DNA from 3 places in the Uliginosibacterium sangjuense genome. Region 1 is predicted to be linked to each of the others. Evidence: predicted binding sites of a transcription regulator. Region 1 holds the regulator's gene; each other region holds the start of a gene.
What was found. The regulator HrcA, encoded in region 1, represses chaperone genes, less so after heat shock. The targets are predictions, from matches to a motif close to TNTTAGCACTCNNNGNCNNNGAGTGCTAANA.
Positions count from the first base shown of each region.

Region 2: rpoH (RNA polymerase sigma factor RpoH) is a predicted target of HrcA. The motif match lies at 3,901-3,931, and genes of this name have one in related genera.
Region 3: NMB43_RS02150 (co-chaperone GroES) is a predicted target of HrcA. The motif match lies at 1,904-1,934, and genes of this name have one in related genera.

Region 1 covers NZ_CP101132.1:1,539,384-1,546,876, reverse strand. The annotation lists gene NMB43_RS07040 (Imm71 family immunity protein) at 1-808, shown strand, start outside; gene NMB43_RS07035 (hypothetical protein) at 978-1,682, opposite strand; gene NMB43_RS07030 (alpha/beta hydrolase) at 1,840-2,721, opposite strand; gene recN (DNA repair protein RecN) at 2,721-4,385, opposite strand; gene NMB43_RS07020 (NAD kinase) at 4,401-5,282, opposite strand; gene hrcA (heat-inducible transcriptional repressor HrcA) at 5,369-6,412, shown strand; gene hemH (ferrochelatase) at 6,423-7,493, shown strand, end outside.
Region 2 covers NZ_CP101132.1:441,459-448,951, forward strand. The annotation lists gene NMB43_RS02035 (aldolase/citrate lyase family protein) at 1-467, shown strand, start outside; gene NMB43_RS02040 (2-hydroxy-3-oxopropionate reductase) at 502-1,398, shown strand; gene NMB43_RS02045 (glycerate kinase type-2 family protein) at 1,395-2,663, shown strand; gene NMB43_RS02050 (lactonase family protein) at 2,705-3,784, shown strand; gene rpoH (RNA polymerase sigma factor RpoH) at 3,987-4,838, shown strand; gene NMB43_RS02060 (nucleotidyltransferase family protein) at 5,051-6,154, opposite strand; gene NMB43_RS02065 (UDP-glucose dehydrogenase family protein) at 6,193-7,493, opposite strand, start outside.
Region 3 covers NZ_CP101132.1:465,685-473,177, forward strand. The annotation lists gene NMB43_RS02145 (undecaprenyl-phosphate glucose phosphotransferase) at 213-1,619, shown strand; gene NMB43_RS02150 (co-chaperone GroES) at 2,022-2,309, shown strand; gene groL (chaperonin GroEL) at 2,358-4,001, shown strand; gene NMB43_RS02160 (helix-turn-helix transcriptional regulator) at 4,194-4,637, opposite strand; gene NMB43_RS02165 (pectate lyase family protein) at 4,804-6,411, opposite strand; gene NMB43_RS02170 (ABCB family ABC transporter ATP-binding protein/permease) at 6,567-7,493, opposite strand, start outside.

The DNA.
Region 1 (7,493 bases):
ACCACTCAGCTGGATGGCAACAGATATTTCGCGCTACGAGATGGGGGAGAACGCCCTTCCCGCAATGGACTCACCCCACTGGGATCGCCTCGTCGAGGCTTTGGTCAACGAAGGACGCGCCGAGCAGGAAATCGGCGCCTTCATCCTCGAAGGCCAGTGGATCGACAACCCGGCCCCGCTGAGTTATCACGTCATGGCCAACCACGGCCCCAACTTCCTGATGGAGTACTCCACTTTTCCGGAAGGTGAATTGCCGCCCGTGCCAGAACCCGAGGAGCAGGTGTTTTTGCGCACCAAAGATACGGTGCCTTACTCGGGCATCTGGGAGCCGGTGAAGGTCGATTACACCAAGGGTGTGCTGGGTTTGTTCCAGAAACCCATCGTGCCTGACGCAGGAATCGAACTCGACGGGCTGATGAATTACCTGCATGTGGGCTCGCCCGCGCCGAGCATCGCCTTCCCGGGCGATGACTTGCGCAATGACGGCCGCCCGACGACCTGGCGCCTCATCTGGCGTGATGATCGGTATGAGGACGGTACTATTCCCGACGAAGAAGCGCAGTACACCTTCCGTTGCCCCGAATGGCCGCACGTGCCATGGCCGCAGTTCGCCCCGCCAGACCCGAACGCTCAACCCGACACAGGCCCGGCACGCTGCCCCGCCGGTCAGCCCTGTCCGCGCGCAGGCTACTGGATATCGCCCGCCAAGGCTGACTCACGACGCCTGTTCAAACAAGGCGAGATCATGCCGGAGTTGGGTGCTGACTACGGCGTGACAATCTGGCAATGGGACACGGATCAGGCCTGACGGAAGGTCGACATCCGTTTCCACAGCAACGTGGCCACCGAGGCCAGCGGCAGCATATCGCCCCGGCCCTCTGCGCTCATTTTCCCGCGCCAATTGGGCCTGCAAGCTGTTGCTGGCTCCGGTCGGCGACCGCGAGATCAATGCCCAGCACTGCATGTGCAAGGCACAACTAGGCTCCGCCCTGCCCCCGCCACCTCGCCCACAGCAAGACCATCAGGTCGAGCACGCAGTAGAACGCGCCGGCCGCGAGGGGTGGGTTGGTCATGGCGAGGCCGAACCAGGGGTCTTGCGCCTGCCATTGCCAGTTGCCTAGCCAGGTGGCGAACAACTCCATCCACAGTGCCAGCAGGAACATCCAGGCATAGAGTCGCGGCGCGGGGCCGAAGCGCCAGCAGAGCAGGAAGAAGGCGCAAAGCACGAGACCCAGATGGTCGTGCCCCTGCCATGCCATCCAGAGGGTAAGCGGGGCAGCCAGCCAGGGCACCAGGGCGAGCAGGCGATAGGGCACGCGCGCGACGCTGTGCATGCCGAGCCAGAAAAGCAGCACATGCCCGGGCGGGACGAACAGCGGCAAGCCGCCATCGCGATACAGGTAGAGCCCCCACAGCAGGGACAGGAACAGTTCGCCCGCAGTGGCGATTACCAGGCAGACGATCAGCGGCGGGCGCATGGCGGGCTTTTCCACCCGCAGCAGCAAGGCGTACAGGCCCCACACCCAGGCATTGACCAAAAGTGGCCCCAGCCTGCCGCCCAGTTGATCGAGCAGGAGGCCGCCCACGATGATCAGCAGGATCAGCAGCGGCATGAGGCCCAGCACACGGGCACGCGTCGCGGGCCAGCCACATTGGAACAGCGTGGCGCCGAGTCGACGCACGGCCGCCCTCACCCGCGCCCCCGGTTCTTGTCCCAGGTGAAGCGCTGCGTGCGCTGCCAGCGTTGGTCGGCCTGCAAGCGTGGATTGCCCGGGCGCTGTGCCGCAGGTTTGGGTGCAGATGGCAGCGCAGGTCGATTGCCGGGCTTGGCCGGTTTGCTCATCTCAGCCAGCCGTTGAGGCGCAGCCAGTTCTCGCACAACTGCGTCCATTGCGCGACAGGCCCCTGAGCAAGGCGGATCGCGAAACCGTGACCGCCGCGCTGGAACACATGCAGCTCCGCCGGCACCTTCTGCCGACGCAGTGCGAAGTAGAAACGCAGCGCGTTCTCGGGCGGTACGGAGGCGTCGTCATCGGCATGCACGATGCAACAGGCCGGCGTGTCGGCCTGCACCATCAGCTCGGCGGACTGCGATTTGATTTCGGCCTCAGTGGGCGCTTCGCCCAGCAGTTTCTGCCGCGAAATCGCGTGCGTGTAGACCGCGTCCATGGTGATGACGGGATAGACCAGCAGCGCGAAATCAGGCCGTGCGGAATTGCCGTCCACCGCATCCTGCGCCGCATAGACGGGCGCCGCAAAGCGCGTCGCCAGCATCGCCGCGACATGGCCGCCGGCCGAGAAGCCCATCAGCCCGACGCGCTGCGGCGCGATGCCCAGCGACACGGCATGCGCGCGCAACCAGCGCATCGCGCGCTGCGCGTCCTGCAAGGATACGTGCACCGCCTGCGCATGACCTTCGCCGGGCAGGCGATACTTGAGCACACCGACCGTGATGCCCAGGCCGGTGAGCCAGGGCACGATCTCCTCACCTTCCTTGTCGATGACGACGCGCTGGTAGCCGCCACCGGGAATCACCAGCAGCGCCAGCCCATTCGGCTTGGCCGGGCGATAGACGCGCAGCATCGGCCGCGTGATGCGGCTGATCGCGCGGTCATGGAATTGCGTGATGTCCGGGCTGCGTTCGTCGATGAACTCTTCCAGCACGAGCCCCGCCGAACCCGGCGCATCGCCCGGCCACAGCGGATGCTCGGTGTAGCCCATCAGGCGCGGCGCTGGCCCAGCAACTCGGCGGCGTGCTGGCGCGTGGTTTCGGTGATGTTGACGCCGCCCAGCATGCGCGCGATCTCTTCCACGCGCTCAGCCTCGGCCAGCGCCGAGAGGCGCGACAGCGTGGCACCGTCGACGGTTTCCTTGGCCACCTTCCATTGCCAGTCGGCCTGCGCAGCCACCTGCGGCAGGTGCGTCACACACAGCACCTGGTGCGTGCGGCCCAGCTCGCGCAGACGGCGGCCCACGATCTCGGCCACGCTGCCCCCGATGCCGACGTCGACCTCGTCGAAGATCAGCGTCGGCGCGGACTGCGCTTCACTGGTGATGACCTGGATCGCCAGCCCGATGCGCGACAGCTCGCCGCCGGACGCAACCTTGCCCAGCGGTCGCAGCGGCTGCGCGGGATTCGCGGCAACCTGGAACTCGATGCGCTCGTAACCGGTGGCAGCACCATCCGGTTCGGGCTGCAGGGCAATCTGGAACGTACCACCAGCCATCGCGAGGCCCTGCATGGCTTCAGTCACGGCCTCGCCCAATGCGGCGGCGGCCTTTTCACGTTTGCCACTCAGCTCGCGCGCCTTGCGATCGAACTGCGCCTGCGTCTCCTGTTCGCGCGCCAGCAAGGCGGCGGGATCGGCCAGCTCGTCCAAGCTCGCCAGTCGTGTAGCGCTCTCGTCGAGCAGGCCCGGCAGCGCTTCCGGCGCGACGCGATACTTGCGCGCCATGTCCAGCACGGCGGCGATGCGCTGGTCGACTTCGGCCAGGCGTGCCGGGTCGAGGTCGACGCGATCACGGTAGCGGCGCAGCGCATGGCCCGCCTCTTCCAGCCGGATCGCGGCTTCCGACAACAACTGCGCGATCTCGCCCAACTGCGGGTCATAGCCGGCCAGCTCCTGCAGGCGGGCGGCCAGGCGCTCGGTCTCGGTGGCCAGCGGCGCATCGCTCTCGCTGACGGCGTCCAGTGCCGCCGAGGCACCCTCCAGCAGGCTGGCCGCATGCGACAGGCGCGCCTGCTCCTGATTCAGCGCATCCCACTCTTCAGCCGCGAAGCCCAGCTCGCGCAGCTCCTTGACCTGGTAGGACAGCATCTCGCGTTCGCGCAGCAGATGGGCCTGGCCCTGCTCCGCCTCCTCACGCGCCTTCGCGGCGGCGCGCCATTCGCGGTACGCCAGCGCCACTTCGCGCGCCAGCGGCAGCAGGCCGGCATGGCTGTCGAGCAGGATGCGCTGTGCATCCGGGCGCAACAAGGCGTGGTGCGCATGCTGGCCATGGATGTCGGCGAGGAACTCGCCCAGCTCGCGCAACTGCGTCGCGGTGGCCGGCATGCCGTTGATGTAGGCGCGCGAGCGGCCGCCGCTGTCGATCACCCGGCGCAGCAGGATCACGTCCTCGTCGGCCGACAGGTCCTGCGCCAGCAACCAGGTCCGAGCCGGGGAGTCAGCGGGTAGGTCGAATTCGGCCGCGAGATCGGCCTTGTCGCAGCCGCTGCGTACCACGCCGGCATCCCCGCGCTCGCCCAGCAGCAAGGCCAGGGCGTCGAGCAGGATGGATTTGCCGGCGCCGGTCTCGCCCGTCAGCGCACCGAAGCCGGCACGGAAATCGAGTTCGAGCTGGTCAACCAGCACGAAATCCTTGATCAGAAGACGCCGCAGCATGAGTCGATCCAGTCCTCAGGACAGGCGCGGCGCCGCGCTCCAGTGCAGCTTCTCGCGCAGCACGGCGAAGTAGCTGTACTGCTCGGGGTGCAGCAGGGTCACGGACTGGAATGAACGGCGCACACGGATACGGTCGCCCGCCTTGGCGTCGAACAAGGTCTGGCCATCGAAGTGGATGCGCGCGTCGTGCGAGGGCAGGATCACCAATTCCACCGTGCTCTCCTGCGACAGGGCGATGGGGCGATAAGTCAGGGCATGCGGGCACAGCGGCACCAGCAACATGCCCGCCAGGCGCGGATGCAGGATGGGGCCATTGGCCGACAAGGCGTAAGCGGTGGAGCCGGTCGGCGTGGCGACGATCATGCCGTCGGCGCGTTGCGAGTAGATGAACTCGCCATCGACATGCAGTTCGAACTCGATCAGGCGGCCGATCTCGCCGCGCGACAGCACCACGTCATTGAGTGCGGTGGTACTGAACACCGGGGCGCCGTTACGCAGGACCTCGGCCTCCAGCAACACACGGCGCTCGCGCTGGCACTTGCCGTTGAGCACCTCGGCCACCATTTCCAGCATGCCGTCACGCGAGATGTCGGTCAGGAAGCCCAGGCGCCCCAGGTTGATGCCCATCAGGGGCACACCATAGGCCGACAGCCGACGGGCCGCAGTGAGCATGGTGCCGTCGCCACCGACCACGATGGCCAACTGGGCACCGCGGCCGATGGCGTCGTAGTCGACCACCCGGTCAAAGCCCAGGCCGGTGGCGTTGGCCGTTTCCAGCTCGATCCACACGGTTGCGCCGGCCCGGCGCAGGAAGTCCGCCAACTGGCTCAGGACTTCGCCCACTTCCGCACTCTGGTACTTGCCAATCAGGGCAATGGTCTTGAACGCTGTGCTCATGGAGCGGCATTGTAACCGCGCGGCCCGGTCCGTGAAGGCCCGCCGCAACTGGTCAGCGGGGAGCCAGCCACTTACAATCGGGGGTCATGTCGAATCCATCAGACGCTTCTCTCGACCAACGCGCCAAGGTATTGCTCAAGACCCTGGTCGAGCGCTACATCGCCGAGGGCCAGCCCGTCGGCTCGCGCTCGCTGTCGCGCCAGTCCGGCCTGGAACTGTCGCCCGCCACGATCCGCAACGTGATGGCCGACCTGGAGGAGATGGGCTTCGTCGCCAGCCCGCACACCTCGGCCGGCCGCATTCCCACCGCGCGCGGCTACCGCCTGTTCGTCGATTCACTGCTGACCGTGCAGACCATCGAACAGAATGAACTGCGCGCACTGGAACACCAGTTGCAGCCAGACGACCCCAAGCGTGTGATCAACGCGGCCTCGCAACTGCTGTCCGGCCTGACGCACTTCGCCGGCATCGTGGTGGCGCAGCGCAAGGACGGCACCAAGGTCCGCCAGATCGAGTTCGTCAGTCTGTCCGATACGCGCGTGTTGCTGATCATCGTCACCACCACCGGCGACGTGCAGAACCGCATCCTGCTGACCAAGCGCGCCTACTCGCCCAGCGAGCTGACCCAGGCAGCCAACTACCTGAACCAGCATTGCGTGGGCCTAGGGCTCACCGACATGCTGGACCGTCTGCGCATGGAGTTGACCGAACTGCGCGCCGACATGTCCGAACTCATGAGCGCGGCCATCCAGGCAGGCGAAGAAGCCATCGAGAAGCAGGACACCGACTACGTGATCTCCGGCGAGCGCAACCTGCTGGAGGTCGACGAGCTGTCCTCCAACATGTCGCGCATGCGCGAGCTGTTCCGCATGTTCGAACAGAAGTCCAGCCTGATGCAGTTGCTGGACATCTCAAACCGTGCCGACGGCGTGCAGATCTTCATCGGCGGCGAATCCGGCATCACCACGCTGGACGAATGCAGCGTGATCACCGCCCCCTACGAGGTCGACGGCCAACTGGTCGGCACCGTAGGCGTGATCGGCCCCACGCGCATGGCCTACGACCGAGTCATCCCCATCGTCGACATCACCGCGCGCCTGCTCTCCAGCGCACTGTCCAACAACGGCTGACCACGCCTGCATGCCACGTTATTTACCCGAACCCAAGCATGACCACGCCGCCGCCGAGCGCATCGGCATCCTGCTGGTCAATCTCGGCACGCCGGAAGCGCCCACGGCCAAGGCGGTGCGGCCCTACCTGAAGCAGTTCCTGTCCGACCCGCGCGTAGTCGAGATTCCGCGCCTGCTGTGGACGCCCCTGCTGAACCTGGTGATCCTCAACACCCGCCCGGCCAAGTCGGCGGAGAAGTACGCCCAGGTGTGGACCGCCGAAGGCTCGCCGCTGAAAGTGCATACCGAGCGCCAGGCCAAGTACCTGCAGGGCTACTACCTGCAGGCTGGCCACGGCCGCGTGCTGGTGGAGTACGCCATGCGCTACGGTCAGCCCGACATCGAGTCAGGCCTGCTGGCGCTGAAGGAAAAACAATGCCGCCGCATCCTCGTGCTGCCGATGTATCCGCAGTACGCGGCCTCGACAACGGCCAGCGTGTTCGACGCGGTGGCAGAGGTCGCCATGCGCATGCGCAACCTGCCCGAGCTGCGCTTCGTGCGCAACTTCCATGACCAGCATGACTACATCATGGCGCTGGCCAACAGCGTACAGGCGCACTGGCGAACCAACGGCCGGCCCGAGCAACTGGTGATGAGCTTCCACGGCGTACCACGCTTCACCCTGGACCGTGGCGACCCGTACTTCTGTGAATGCCACAAGACCGGCCGCCTGCTCGCCGAGGCGCTGAGTCTCAAGCCGGAGCAGTACAAGATCACCTTCCAGTCGCGCTTCGGCAAGGCCGAGTGGCTGCAGCCCTACACCGAACCGACCCTGCGCGAGCTGGCCAAGCAAGGCGTCAAGTCGATCGATGTGATCTGCCCTGGCTTCGTCGCCGACTGCCTGGAGACGCTGGAAGAGATCGCCATGGAGTGCAAGGCGGCCTTCATCAGCAGCGGCGGCAAGCATTTCGGCTACATCCCCTGCCTCAATGAGCGCAACGATTTCATCTCGGCGCTGCTGAACATCAGCAAGCGTCACATCGAAGACTGGCTGGCCCTGCCCCAGCCGACGGCAGAGCGGCTGGCCGCCACCGCACAGCGC
Region 2 (7,493 bases), 1.1 Mb from region 1:
CCGTGGCTGCCACCCGCTATCCGCATGAAGGCGGCGTGCGCGGCTTCACCGGCCTGTCGCGCGCCTCGCGTTTCGGCCGTATCAAGGACTACCACCAACGCGCCAGCGAGGAGATCTGCGTGATCGTGCAGGTCGAGACCGGCGAAGCGCTGGCGCAGATCGAGGCCATCGCCGCCGTCGAGGGCGTGGATGGCATCTTCATCGGTCCCGGCGACCTGTCGGCCGCCCTGGGGCAGATCGGCAACCCGGGGCACCCGGACATCCAGCGCGCCATCCGCGATGCGATCACGCGCATCAATGCGGCCGGCAAGCCGGCCGGCATTCTCACCGGCGACGAGCAACAGGCGCGTCAGTACATCGAATGGGGCAGCAGCTTCACCGCCGTCGGCGCCGACATCGCGCTGCTGGCCCGCGCCACCGAGCAGCTCGCGGCGCGCTTCCAGGAATTCAAGGCCGCGCGCGCCTAAGCGCGGCCCATCACATCGCACACAGGAGCACAGCATGGAAAGCATTGGTTTCATCGGCCTCGGCATCATGGGCACGCCGATGGCGGGGCATCTGATCGCCGCCGGCCACACCACCTACCTGCACACGCAGGGCGACATCCCGGCCCCGCTGCTGGAGGCGGGCGGCATCGCGTGCCGCAGCGCGGCCGAGGTGGCGGATCGTGCCGACGTCATCATCATGATGGTGCCCGACACGCCGCAGGTCGAAGCCGTGCTGTTCGGCGCCGATGGTGTGGCCGCCGCGCTGACGCCGGGCAAGCTGGTCATCGACATGAGCTCGATCTCGCCGGTGGCGACCAAGGACTTCGCGCGCCGCATCGAGGCGTTGGGCGCGGCCTACGTCGATGCGCCGGTGTCCGGCGGTGACGTTGGCGCCAAGGCGGCCACGCTGACCATCATGTGCGGTGGTACGGAGGCGGCTTTCGCGCGTGCCCGCCCGATCTTCGAGAAGCTGGGCAAGAACATCACCCTGGTCGGCGAGGCCGGCGCGGGGCAGATCACCAAGGTCGCCAACCAGATCATCGTGGCGCTGACCATCGAGGCGGTGGGCGAAGCCCTGCTGCTCGCCTCCAAGGCCGGCGCCGACCCGGCCCGGGTGCGCCAGGCGCTGATGGGGGGCTTCGCCAACTCGCGCATCCTTGAAGTGCATGGCGAGCGCATGGTCAAGCGCAACTTCGCGCCGGGCTTCCGCATCGCGCTGCACCAGAAGGACCTGAACCTCGCGCTGTCCACGGCGCGCGCGCTGGGCCTGTCGCTGCCCAACACGGCCACTTGCCAGGAGCTGTTCAATAGCTGCGCGGCGCATGGTGGCGAAGCCTGGGATCACTCCGCCATGGTGCGTGCGCTGGAGCTGATGGCCAATTTCGAGATCGGCGCTCCGGCTTCCGCATGAGCGAAGTGCCCACCCCCGAAGCGCTGCTGCGTGCGATGGCTGAGGCGGCCATCGCCGCCGTGGCGCCGGCTGAATGCCTGCCGCCGCATTTGCCACCGCCGCCGCGCGGCCGCACCGTGGTCATTGGCGCCGGCAAGGCTGCCGCCGCCATGGCCGCAGTGGTCGAGGCACATTGGCAGGGGCCCTTGTCCGGCATCGTGGTCACCCGCTACGGGCATGGCGCGGCCTGCCGCCACATCGAAGTCGTCGAGGCCGCGCACCCGGTGCCCGACGCGGCCGGCGAGCAGGCCGCGGCGCGCATCCTGGCCGCCGTCCAGGGGCTGGGCGAGGACGACCTCGTGCTGTGCCTGATCTCCGGCGGCGGTTCCGCCCTGCTGGCCTTGCCCGCGCCGGGCATCACACTGGAGGACAAGCGCCAGATCAACCGCGCGCTGCTGCGCAGCGGGGCCTCGATTGCCGAGATGAACTGCGTGCGCAAGCACCTGTCGGCCATCAAGGGCGGGCGCCTGGCGGCTGCTTGCGCGCCGGCGCGTGTGGTGACGCTGGTCATTTCCGATGTCCCGGGTGACGACCCGGCGGTGGTGGCTTCCGGCCCGACCTTGCCGGACCCGACTACCTGTGCCGATGCCCTGGCGATCTTGCGACGCTATGCGATTGACATTTCTCACGCGGCGCAAGACTGGCTAGAAAGCGGACACGGGGAGACGCCCAAACCGGGCGATCCGCGTTTCGCGGGGCATGCCTGCCATGTCGTGGCGACTGCGCAGGACGCGCTGGAGGCCGCAGCGGCCGTGGCGCGCGCGGCGGGCTTCACGCCGCTGATTCTGGGCAACGCCATCGAAGGCGAGGCGCGTGAGGTGGCGCGCATGCATGCCGCCATGGCCCGTCAGGTGCGGCGTCATGGGCAACCCTTGGCGGCCCCGTGTGTACTGATCTCGGGAGGCGAGACGACGGTCACGGTGCGTGGAAAGGGGCGTGGCGGGCGCAACGCCGAGTTCCTGTTGTCTCTGGCTTGCGCCTTGGACGGCGAACCCGGGGTGTATGCGCTGGCGATCGACACCGACGGCATCGATGGCAGCGAGGACAACGCGGGTGCCTTGTGCCGGCCGGACAGCCTGGCGCGCGCCCACGCCCTCGGCCTCAGTGCGCGTGCTCTGCTCGACGATAACGACGGCTACGGTTTCTTCGCCGCGTTGGACGAGCTGATCGTCACCGGCCCCACGCGCACCAATGTCAACGACTTGCGCCTGCTGCTGCTGACCTGACGCGGGTGCCTCATGCAGTGTCCAAGAAGAGAGGGATGGAGATGTCAGCGAGCACGTTCTTTCGCAATAGCCTGGCCGTCTGGGGGGTGATGGTGTTGTCCGCCTGCGCCACGCCGACCATGGTGTATGTGTCGAATGCCGAGAGTCGGGACATCTCGGTGTACCGGCTGGACCCGGCGCAGGGCAGCCTGCAGCCCGTGCAGACCAAGGCGGTGGGCGGTACCGTCATGCCCATGGCCGTGTCTGCGGACCGACAGCGCCTCTATGCCGCGATCCGCTCCCAGCCTTATCAGGTCGTCGCCCTGCGCATCGACACCCGCGAGGGCACGCTGAGCGATCTCGGGTCGGCGCCCTTGGCGGACAGCATGGCCAACATCGCGCTGGATCGCAGCAATCGCTTCCTGTTCTCGGCGTCCTATGGCGGCCACAAGCTGGCGGTCAATCCGCTCGACGCAAGCGGCGTACCGCAGCCGACCAGCCAGGTCGTACCGACCGGCCTCAATGCGCATCAGGTGAGCAGCTCGGCGGACAACCGCCACGTGTATGCCAGTCTGCTCGGCGCGGATCAGTTGGTGCGCCTGGACTTCGACGCACAGCAGGGCCGCTTGGGGACGCCTCCCGACGTCATGCTGCAGTTGCCCGCGCAGTCCGGTCCGCGGCATTTCGTGTTCTCTTCCCGCCATGCCTTGCTGTATCTGCTCGACGAGCTGGACGGCAAGCTGCATGTGTTGCGCGCGGATCCCGCCAGCGGACGCCTGACGCCGATGCAGACCGTCAGCGCCGTGCCACCGGCGTTCGCAGGCAAGCCGGCTGCGGCCGACCTGCACCTGACGCCAGACGGGCGATTCCTGTACGCCTCGGAGCGCGGGTCGAGCACCCTGGCCGGCTTTGCCGTCTCGGCGGACGACGGCCAGTTGAAGCTGATCGGTCATTGGCCCACGGAGACCCAGCCGCGCGGCTTCAACATTTCGCCGGATGGCCGCTTCCTGCTTGCCGTGGGGCAGAAGTCGCATTTCCTGACCAGTTATCGCATTGACGCCCTCAGTGGCGTACTGACCGAGGTGGCGCGTGTGCCGACCGGCAAGGGGCCAAACTGGGTCGAGATCGTGAGCCTGCCCTAGGGCCTGTTCACATTTATGAGGCGAAGCGGCGCGTGAACAGGCCTGTGTGGCGCGGGATGGCGCATTTGCCGGGGGCGTTCCGCCGCCCGGCACCGTCTGCCGGAACTTTTTCCTCCTGTTAGCACTCTCTAGCGGCGAGTGCTAAAATTTGATCGCGGGACGGGAAAAACCCCAGATGTCCCGTGGTTTCACAGGAGGTCACATGTCTCACGCGTTGAGTTTTCCCGTTCCGGCCGCTGTCGGCAGCATCGACCAGTACATGCAGGTGGCCAACCGCTACCCGCTGCTGAGCGAGGAGCAGGAGTTCGCGTTGGCGCGCCGTTACCGTGACGGCAATGACCTGGAAGCGGCCCGCGAGTTGATCCTGTCGCACCTGCGACTGGTGGTGTCCATCGCCCGCAACTACCTGGGCTATGGCCTGCCCCATGCCGACCTGATCCAGGAAGGCAACATCGGCCTGATGAAGGCGGTCAAGCGCTTCGACCCGGACCGCGGCGTGCGCCTGGTGTCCTTCGCCATGCACTGGATCAAGGCCGAGATCCACGAATACATCCTGAAGAACTGGCGCCTGGTGAAGATCGCCACCACCAAGGCGCAGCGCAAGCTGTTCTTCAACCTGCGCAGCCTGCGCGGCGACGCGCACACGCTGTCGCCCACTGAGGTGAACAACATCGCCCGTACCCTGGGCGTGAAGCCGGAAGAAGTCGTCGAGATGGAGACGCGCTTCTCCGGCGGCGACGTGGCCATCGACAACGGCCCCGAGGACGACGAGGAACGCGTCGCCCCGGCCGCCTGGCTGGCCGCGCCCGGTGCCGAACCCACCGAAGTGCTGGAGGCCGCCGAGCGCGACCACCTGCACGGCACGGCGCTGCACGAGGCGCTCGATGCGCTGGATCCGCGCTCGCGCGACATCGTGCAGCGCCGCTGGCTGGTGGATGAGGATGCCGCCACCCTGCATGAGCTGGCGGCAGAGTACGGCGTGTCGGCCGAGCGCATCCGCCAGATCGAGGCCAAGGCGCTGCAGAAGATGCGTGGCCTGCTGACCGCCCACTGAGCGGCACTCTGCCCAACAAAAAGCCGACCCGCGGGTCGGCTTTTTGTTGGGCTTCCATCTCTTCGCCACAGCTTCGCTTGGCCGTCATTCCTGCGTAGAGCCTGCCCTCGACCCAATCGGGGGCAGGAATCCAGCGTCTTTCGACGCTTTGCCGGGGGCAAGCAAAGTCACTGGGTCCCTGCCTGCGCAGGGACGAAGGTGGCGGGGCCCGTTCAGGCGCGCGCATCCCCCCAGCGCAGCGGGCAGTTGTCGTCACCCACGTAGTAGGTGTCGCCCTTGCGGTTCACGCAGTAGCGCGGCGAGACCACCATTTCGGGGAAGCTCATGCCCTCGCCGATGCGGGTGTATTCGAACAGCACGCTGCGTACCAGGGTGGCGCCCTTGCGCACGTGGCTGCCATGGCCGATCCAGGCCGGCCCCACGATGGTGGCGCCGGGCTCGATGCGCACGCTGGAGCCGAGGTAGACCGGGCCGGTGATGCTGACCTTGTCCCAGTCGACATGGGTGTTGAGGCCGACCCAGATGCCGGGACGCACCTCCTTGCCAGGCATGTCCATCTGCGCCACCTCGCCGCGCAGCACGCGTTGCAGCACGGCCCAGAAATCGGTGACGCGGCCGATGTCGATCCAGTTGAAGAAGCGGTTCTGGGCGTAGAAGGGCAGGCCCTTCTCCACCAGCAGTGGGAACAGCTCGCTGCCGATGTCATACACCTTGCCGGACGGGATCAGGTCCAGCGCGGCCGGCTCGAAGATGTAGATGCCGGTGCTGGCCTTGGTGGACTTGGCGTCCTCGGGCTTGGGCTTCTCCTGGAAGGATTCGATCTTGCCTTCCTTGTCGGTCACCACGATGCCGTAGTTCTTCACGTCTTCGAGCGGCACGTCGAGCGTAACCACCGAAGCGATGGCGCCCTTGAAGCGGTGCTCGTGCAGCGCGGCACCGATGTCCAGGTCGATGATGGCGTCACCGCACAGCACCAGCGTCGTCTCGTCGAAGAAGCCGCTGTTGTCCTGGATGTACTTCATGCCACCGGCCGAGCCCAGCGGCTTGGGCACGATGTCGCCATGCTCGTAGCCGCCCTCGTAGGAGTAGCCGATCTCCACACCCCAGCGATGACCGTCACCGAAGTACTCCTCGATCTTGCGGTGCATGAAGGAGACGTTGAGCATGATCTCCTTCACGCCGAAGCGCGCGAGGTGCTCGATGATGTATTCCAGCACCGGTTTGCCGAGGATAGGAATCATCGGCTTCGGGATGTCCTTGGTCAGCGGTCGTACGCGGGTGCCCTGGCCGGCGGCCAGGATCATTGCCTTTGCCATGTGCGTTTCCTCTTCGTTATGAATACGGGGTACCGGGTTCAGACCCGGCCGATGGGTTGGTAGTCGAGGCCGAAGCTGCGCGGCAGCTTGGGGTCGTACAGGTTGCGCCCGTCGAACACCGTGGGCGACTTGAGCTTTGTCCTGATGCGCTCAAAGTCGGGGCTGCGGAATTCCTTCCATTCCGTGACGATGACAAGCGCATCGGCGCCTTCGAGCGCCTCCATCGGATTGGCCGCATAGGCCAGGCGCGGCTCGTCGCCGAAGATGCGGCGCGCTTCGTCCATGGCGACCGGATCGTAGGCATTCACCTTGGCGCCGCGCTTGAACAGCTCGGCGATCACCACCCGGCTGGTCGCCTCGCGCATGTCGTCGGTATTCGGCTTGAAGGCCAGACCCCACAGCGCGAAGGTCTTGCCGGAGAGGTCTTCGCCGAAGCGACGCACGATCTTGTCGACCAGCACCAGCTTCTGCGCATCGTTGGCATCCTCCACTGCCTGCAAGAGCTTGAGCGCCTGGCCGGCGTCCTGACCGGTGCGGATCAGGGCCTTCACATCCTTGGGGAAGCAGGAGCCGCCGTAGCCGCAACCGGCGTACAGGAAGTGGTAGCCGATGCGCGGGTCGGAGCCGATGCCCTGGCGCACCAGCTCGATGTCGGCGCCCAGCTTCTCGGCCAGTAAGGCCAGTTCGTTCATGAAGGAGATGCGCGTGGCCAGCATCGCGTTGGCCGCGTACTTGGTCAGTTCCGCGCTGCGCACATCCATCACCACCAGCTTGTCGTGGTTGCGCTGGAAGGGCGCGTAGAGCGCGCGCATGAGGTAGATGGCCTGTTCGTCGTCGGCACCGATCACGATGCGGTCGGGCTTCATGAAGTCCTCGACCGCCGCCCCTTCCTTCAGGAACTCGGGGTTCGACACCACCGAGTAGTTGAGCGTCACGCCACGTGCCGCCAGCTCCTCGGCGATGGCCGCGCGCACCTTGTCGGCGGTACCGACCGGCACGGTGCTCTTGTCGACCACCACCTTGTAGTCGGTCATCAGACGGCCGATGTTGCGCGCCGCGGCCAGCACGTACTTGAGGTCGGCCGAACCGTCTTCGTCCGGCGGCGTGCCCACCGCGATGAACTGCACCGTGCCGAAGCGCACCGCCTCTTCCACGTCGGTCGTGAAGTGCAGACGGCCGGCCGCGACATTGCGGGTGACCACGGCATCCAGCCCCGGCTCATGGATCGGGATGCCGCCCTCCTTGAGGATGCGGATCTTCTCCGGGTCGAGGTCCAGACACAGCACGTCATTGCCCATCTCGGCCAGACAGGCGCCTGATACCAGGCCTACATAACCGG
Region 3 (7,493 bases), 1.1 Mb from region 1:
CGATGGGCGTGACAGCGGGGGCGGCTCTGGTGCGCCCGTTCGGCGTGCGCCCTGTTCTTCTTCCGGCATGTGTCTTGCATTGGAATGTCTCGCTTGGGTGAAGTGTCCGGTCGTGATGACGACGGCTTAAGCGCTGCGTTCGCCCCCGCTGGGTGCCCGTTCGGCCCGGGAAGAAATGCTGGGGTTAATCCGTATAGTAATCTGGCTCGCATATGAACACGCAAACAGGAACTCTCAGTCTGGCCGCACGGCGTATCTCGCGTCGATCCTTCAAGCCGCGGCGCCTGGTCAACGCCTATCTCGATCCCCTGATCATCGTGGCGAGCCTGTTTCTCGTTGCCCTGGTCCGCGCCGACGAGCTGGGGGCGCAGCACATCCTCCTGGGGGTGCTGGCCTTTGCGCTGAGTTTTCCGGGCGAGGCGAGGCTGCACGAGTCATGGGGGCGCATGCTCGGTGGCACGGCGTGGAACCTGTCGATGCTGGCCGGCCTGCTGCTGGTGTTTGGCTACGCCAGCGGCTACCTCGCGGTGTTTCCGGATGGGTTCGTGTGGCAATGGCTGGCCGTGCTGCCCTTCACGACAGTCGGCACCCATGCGCTGGTGCGCCATTTCATGCCCAAGGTGCTGGCGTCCGAGGCCTACCAGAGCAAGGCGGTGGTCGCCGGCTGCAACGACATCGGGGTGAATCTGGCGGCAAACTTCGACCACGATCCCTTGCTGGGCATCCGCTTCCATGGCTTCTTCGATGATCGTTCGCGCGAACGCCTGGAGGGAATTGGTGACCACAAGCTGCTGGGCCGGCTTGATGAACTGGTGGACTACGTCAAGCGCTACCAGATCGACCACATCTACCTGGCTCTGCCGATGGCGAGCCAGCCGCGCATTCTGAAACTGCTGGACACCTTGAAGGACACCACGGTGTCGATCTATTTCGTGCCGGACATTTTCGTGACCGACATCATCCAGGGGCGCATGGATACGATCAACGGCATCCCCGTCGTGTCGGTGTGCGAGACCCCTTTCACGGGGCTCAACGGCGTGGTCAAACGTGCCTCCGACATCCTGCTGTCGTCGCTGATCCTGACGCTGATCGCGCCGGTACTGCTGTTTGTGGCGGCCGGCGTGCGCCTCAGTTCGCCGGGGCCGGTGATCTTCGCCCAGCGCCGTTACGGGCTGGATGGACGGGAGATCGTCGTATACAAGTTCCGCTCCATGACCGTGACGGAAGATGGCGACAAAACCTACAAGCAGGTCACGCGCGGCGATGCCCGGGTGACGCGCTTCGGGGCCTTCATCCGCAAGACCTCGCTCGATGAGCTGCCGCAGTTCATCAACGTGCTGCAGGGGCGAATGAGCATCGTCGGTCCGCGCCCCCATGCCGTGGCCGTCAACGAGCAGTATCGTCGCCTGATCTCGGGTTACATGATCCGCCACAAGGTCAAGCCGGGCATCACGGGCTGGGCCCAGGTCAACGGCTACCGTGGCGGAGACGACCTTGAGCATATGAAGAAGCGCATCGAGTTCGACCTCGAGTACCTGCGCAACTGGTCCCTCTCGCTCGACCTCAAGATCATCCTGCGCACGGTAGGGGTGATGGCGAACGACGCCACGGCATACTGAATGCCGGCTCCTGCTGCCTGAGAGCCTTCTCAGGCAGCCGGGCCGTGGTCATGGCGTCGGTGAGGCGCGGCCACGAGAGCGCTGCGCCTTCCGCCTCGTCGTGGGGTGAGAAGCGCTGTTTCCTTGGCGCGCAGATGCGCGCATTCCCTTTCTTGGTCTGCACTTCCGGTGTCTGCCGGAAGCTTCCACTCTGACTGCAGTCAGCCGCTCTGGGCTTGGGAAATGATCCGGGCCGGAGCTTCCTGCGCCCCGGGCGGCTTGAAATCGGGAGGGGCTGCCCCTATTATTAGCACTCGCCATGGGTGAGTGCTAACAAAAGGCGTTCAGCCGGCCTCGAACCCTACATTGATGGATGCTTGGCATCCCCGATTTTTTGACCCTTCCTCTGATTCAGGAGTGAATATGAAGATTCGTCCCCTGCACGACCGTGTTGTCGTCAAGCGCGTTGAAGCCGAAGAGAAGACCGCTTCCGGCATCGTTCTGGCCAGCTCTGCCGTCGAAAAGCCCGATATGGGTGAAGTGGTGTCCGTGGGCACCGGCAAGATCCTGGAAGATGGTTCCGTGCGCGCCCTGCAACTGAAGGTTGGTGACAAGGTCATCTTCGGCAAGTACAGCGGCCAGACCGTGAAGGTCGATGGCGTCGAACTCCTCGTGATGCGCGAAGAAGACATCTTCGGCGTGATCGAGTGATCGCACTTCGATCCCCATACGAATTTCAATCAATTTCTGGAGTAAGAAATGGCTGCTAAAGAAGTCAAGTTCGGCGATTCCGCTCGCGAGCGCATGGTTGCTGGCGTCAACATCCTGGCCAACGCGGTCAAGGTGACCCTGGGCCCCAAGGGCCGTAACGTGGTGCTGGAGCGCTCCTTTGGCGCCCCCACCGTGACCAAGGACGGTGTGTCGGTCGCCAAGGAAATCGAACTGAAGGACAAGTTCGAAAACATGGGCGCCCAGATGGTCAAGGAAGTCGCTTCCAAGACCTCCGACGTGGCCGGTGACGGCACCACCACCGCTACCGTGCTGGCCCAGGCCATCGTGCGCGAAGGCATGAAGTACGTGGCTGCCGGGATGAACCCGATGGACCTGAAGCGCGGCATCGACAAGGCGGTCGCCGCCCTGATCGAAGAGCTGAAGAAGACTTCCAAGCCCTGCTCGACCAGCAAGGAAATCGCCCAGGTCGGCTCGATCTCCGCCAATAGCGACTCTTCCGTGGGTGACATCATCGCCACCGCCATGGACAAGGTCGGCAAGGCCGGCGTGATCACCGTCGAGGACGGCAAGTCCCTGGACAACGAACTGGATGTCGTCGAAGGCATGCAGTTCGACCGCGGCTACCTGTCGCCCTACTTCATCAACAACCAGGACAAGCAGATCGCCACCCTGGATAACCCCTTCGTGCTGCTGTACGACAAGAAGGTGTCCAACATCCGTGACCTGCTGCCGGTGCTGGAACAAGTCGCCAAGTCTGGCCGCCCGCTGCTGATCGTGGCCGAAGATGTCGATGGCGAAGCCCTGGCCACCCTGGTGGTGAACAACATCCGTGGCATCCTGAAGACCGTCGCCGTCAAGGCCCCGGGCTTCGGTGACCGCCGCAAGGCCATGCTGGAAGACATCGCCATCCTGACCGGCGGTCAGGTGATCAGCGAAGAAGTCGGTCTGTCGCTCGAGAAGGCCACCCTGGCCGACCTGGGCCAAGCCAAGCGCATCGAGGTCGAGAAGGAAAACACCACGATCATCGACGGTATCGGCAAGGCGGAAGCCATCCAGGCACGCGTCGCCCAGATCGAAGCCCTGATCGAAGGCTCCAACTCCGACTACGACCGCGAGAAGCTGCAAGAGCGCAAGGCCAAGCTGGCCGGCGGCGTGGCCGTGATCAAGGTTGGCGCTGCCACCGAAGTCGAAATGAAGGAAAAGAAGGCTCGCGTCGAAGACGCGCTGCACGCCACCCGCGCTGCCGTGGAAGAAGGCATCGTGGCCGGCGGTGGCGTGGCCCTGCTGCGCGCCCGTGCCAACATCGGCACCGTGAAGGGTGACAACCCCGATCAGGAAGCCGGCATCAAGATCGTGCTGCGCGCGATCGAAGAGCCGCTGCGCCAGATCGTTGCCAACGCTGGTGACGAGCCCTCCGTGGTCGTCTCCAAGGTGTTGGAAGGCCAGGGCAACTTCGGCTTCAACGCGGCCAACGGCGTGTATGGCGACATGGTGGAAATGGGCGTGCTGGACCCGACCAAGGTGACCCGCACCGCGCTGCAGAACGCTGCCTCCGTGGCTTCCCTGATGCTGACCACCGACTGCATGGTGGGTGAACTGGCCGAAGACAAGCCGGCTGGTGGCATGCCTGACATGGGCGGCATGGGTGGCATGGGTGGCATGGGCATGTAATCCAGCCAGCGGATCAAGCTACTGCGCAGCCCGATCTCGCAACTCCGGTGCTCAGCGTACTTCTGTACGCTTCCGCTCCTCCTTGCGACCTCGGACTGCTCGCGACGCTTGCTCCGCGACTGGAGTGCTAGGCACTCAATGCTTCAAGACAAAACCCCGCTTCGGCGGGGTTTTGTTTTTGGCGGAGGGTATTTATGCGCGCTTGGGCTTGGCTTCGACGAAATGCCTGCGCAGGTAGCGCAGCACGAAGACAAGGGCGAGGGCCAGCAGCAGCCAGCGCGACCAGGTGATGCCGCCGTTGTGGGTGAGGTCGATGCCCAGCGGGATGCACAGGACCAGCGCGAGACGCAGCAGGCGGTAGTGGGCCCAGCTCAGGCGCGGGCCGCTCGCCGGTGCCGGGGGGCTGAGGGTGCCGGCCGCGGTGCCGGGCGCCGCTTCGCTGGCGTTCAGTTGCGAGACGGGCACGCCCAGTGCTGCGGCCAGGGATAGGCGGGTTTCCGCCGAGGCTTTGCCTTCGGCTTCCACACGCTGCACCGTCCGCAGGCTGAGGCCAGCCGCCTCGGCCAGGTGTTCCTGGGACCAGGCGCGTTCCTCGCGCAGCTTGCGGATCAGGGGTGCGTTGAGCATGACGTCCATTATGGTGGCCTCTTGGGTTCGGTGCGAGGCCTCATGGTGTCCCGTCGCCGTACGCCTCACCCCGCCAGCGCTACGACAGCGGGCCGCCAGCCGTGCGCCAGGCGGAAAAAAGCCCGCCCGGTCTCCCGGGCGGGCGATGCGCATCGACGCGTGGGGTTGTCCTGACTCAGGGTGTGATCTTGCCTACGCCCGCGCTGGCCTTGACCGCGGCACGGACGGCTTCCGGCGTCAGCAGCGGGGTGTAGCCGTAGTTGGCGGCGGGGTTCCAGCTCACCGGGCCGAGGAAGGGCTTGGTGTCGCCTTCCAGTGCGTTCTTGGCATTCACCACTTCGGCCGCCGCCGCGTTGAGGTCAACCGGGCTGCCGTTGAGCCAGGAGCCGACGTCGGTGAAGTACTGGCTCCAGGCGTCGAAGTTGGCCGACAGCAGGTTGGTGGCCGCCGCGCCCTGGATGTCGAACACGTTGCGCTCCGAATAGGCCTTGCCATTGAAACCCAGGCCGATGGCATAGGTCATGTGATAAGGCCGGTCTTCGGTGGTGCGCCTCACGCCCTCGTACAGGTTGTTGAGGATGTGGGCGTGGGCGTTGCGCACGCGCGGCGTACGCTGACCGGTGTATTGGAACCAGTTGCGGTAGAAGGTCAGGCGGTAGTCGCCATCGGCCGAGTCGTTGGCGCCGATCAGCATCGTCTTGTCGTGGTTGCTGAACTTGTTGTACGACAGGGTGATGTAGTCCGAGCCCTTCTTGATGTCCAGCAGACCGTCATACATCTTGTACCAGGCCTTGTTGGTGTTCACGCCGTTGAAGTCCGCGCCGTCGGTGAACTCGTTGTGGTCGATCCAGGCGCGCGTCACGCCTTGCAGGGTCAGCGAGTCCGGCTCGGCGTTGGAGGGGCAGTAGTCCTTGTCGACGTAGGTGCACTTCGAGAAATTCTCATACGCCCAGGACGGATCGGTGCCGGCCACGAAGCGCACGTTGCGCACGATGATGTTGTCCTGGCTGCTGATGTTGATCCACACCGCTTTCAGGGTTGGCATCACGCCGTTCTCAACCACGCCGATCAGCGAGGTGTTGGGGCGCGAGATGCGCTGCTGGGTGTAGCCGGTGCCGTCGGCATTGGTGGCGCCATTGATCACGCCCTTGACGTAGATGGTCCACGGGATGCTCTTGTTGGCACCGCTGCTGGCCGTGGCGATGCAGGACTGCAGCGTGGCCAGCGTGGTGGCCGTGCAGGACTGGCCGCCGGCACCGCCCGTGGGGAAGCCACCGCTGGCGCGCGTGGCCCAGCCCATCTGGCCGTCGACCAGGCCACCCGAGGAGCTGGAAGACGAGGAGCTAGAGGACGAGCTGCTCGAAGAACTGCTCGATGACGAAGAGCTGGAACTCGACGAAGAGGAGCTCGAAGAGGACGAACTCGAAGAGGAGGAACTGGAGGACGAGCTTGAGGAGGACGAGCTGCTGCTGGACGAGGAACTGGACGAGGAGCTGGATGAGCTGCTGCTCGACGAACTGCCACTCGGTACCGAGCACTCGTTGACGCCGCCAGCGACCTTGCTGCCGGCACCGAAGGTGGCCTCGGAGCAGAGGAAGCTGCCGGAGAGCTGCTTGAACGTGAATTTGTCCGCGCGGCCGAAGGCCACGTTGGTGCTGCTGCTGACCGAGCAGGTCTTGCCCTCGGTACAGATGGTCACATAGCCGGCCGGCCGGTTGGCGGCCGTAGCGCTACCGGCCATGGCCAAGGTGGCCATGGCCAGCGCGAAGCGGGTCATACGCATGATTTGTCTCCAGAGTGTATGTCGTTGTTATGCTGCGATGTCGCACGACGGCCACATGCTGCGCCCTGGTGCGAGCAGGGTATTTGTAGGACAGATTCCTACTTTTGCGCAAGGGCGGGCGCACAATGGCGGGCCCTTCGTGCCGGGCGGGCGCGTCAGGCCTCCGCCACGCGCTCCTGCTGCTGCAGCGCCCACATGCGGGCGTAATGGCCCTCCTGTGCGAGGAGGCTGGCGTGGGTGCCGCGTTCGACCACGCGGCCGCCGTCCAGCACCACGATCTCGTCCGCGTTCATCACCGTGGACAGGCGGTGCGCGATGATCAGCGCGGTGCGGCCGCGCGCGGCCGCATCGAGTTGGGCCTGGATCGCCTGCTCGGTGCGCGAGTCCAGGGCCGAGGTGGCCTCGTCGAAGATCAGCACCGGCGGATTCTTGAGCAGCGCACGCGCGATCGCCACGCGTTGCTTCTCGCCGCCGGACAGCTTCAGCCCACGCTCGCCGACCCGCGTGTCATAGCCGTCGGGTAGCTTGCTGATGAAGTCGTGCAATTGGGCGGCGCGCGCCGCCTCGATGACTTCTTCCTTGCTGGCGTTGGGGCGGCCGTACTGAATGTTGTGCCAGATGCTGTCGTTGAACAGCACGGTGTCCTGCGGCACGATGCCGACCGCGCGACGCAGGCTGGCCTGCTTCAACTGGCGCAGGTCCAGTCCGTTGAGCGTGATGCGGCCGCTGCTCACGTCGTAGAAGCGGAACAACAGGCGCGATAGCGTGGACTTGCCTGCGCCGGAGTGCCCCACCACGGCCAGGGTGTGGCCGGGCGGAATGTCCAGACTCACGCCGTCGAGTACCGGACGGCGCGGGTCGTAGGCGAAACCCACCGCCTCGAAGCGCAGGTGCAGCGGACCGCTGGGCAGATCAACCGCGTCGCGCGCGTCCTCCACCTCGCGCTCGGTGTGCAGCAGGCCGAACATGCGCTCGATGTCGGTCAGTGCCTGGCGGATTTCGCGGTACAGCACGCCCAGGAAGTTCAGCGGGATGTAGAGCTGGATCAGGAAGGCATTGACCAGCACGATGTCGCCCACCGT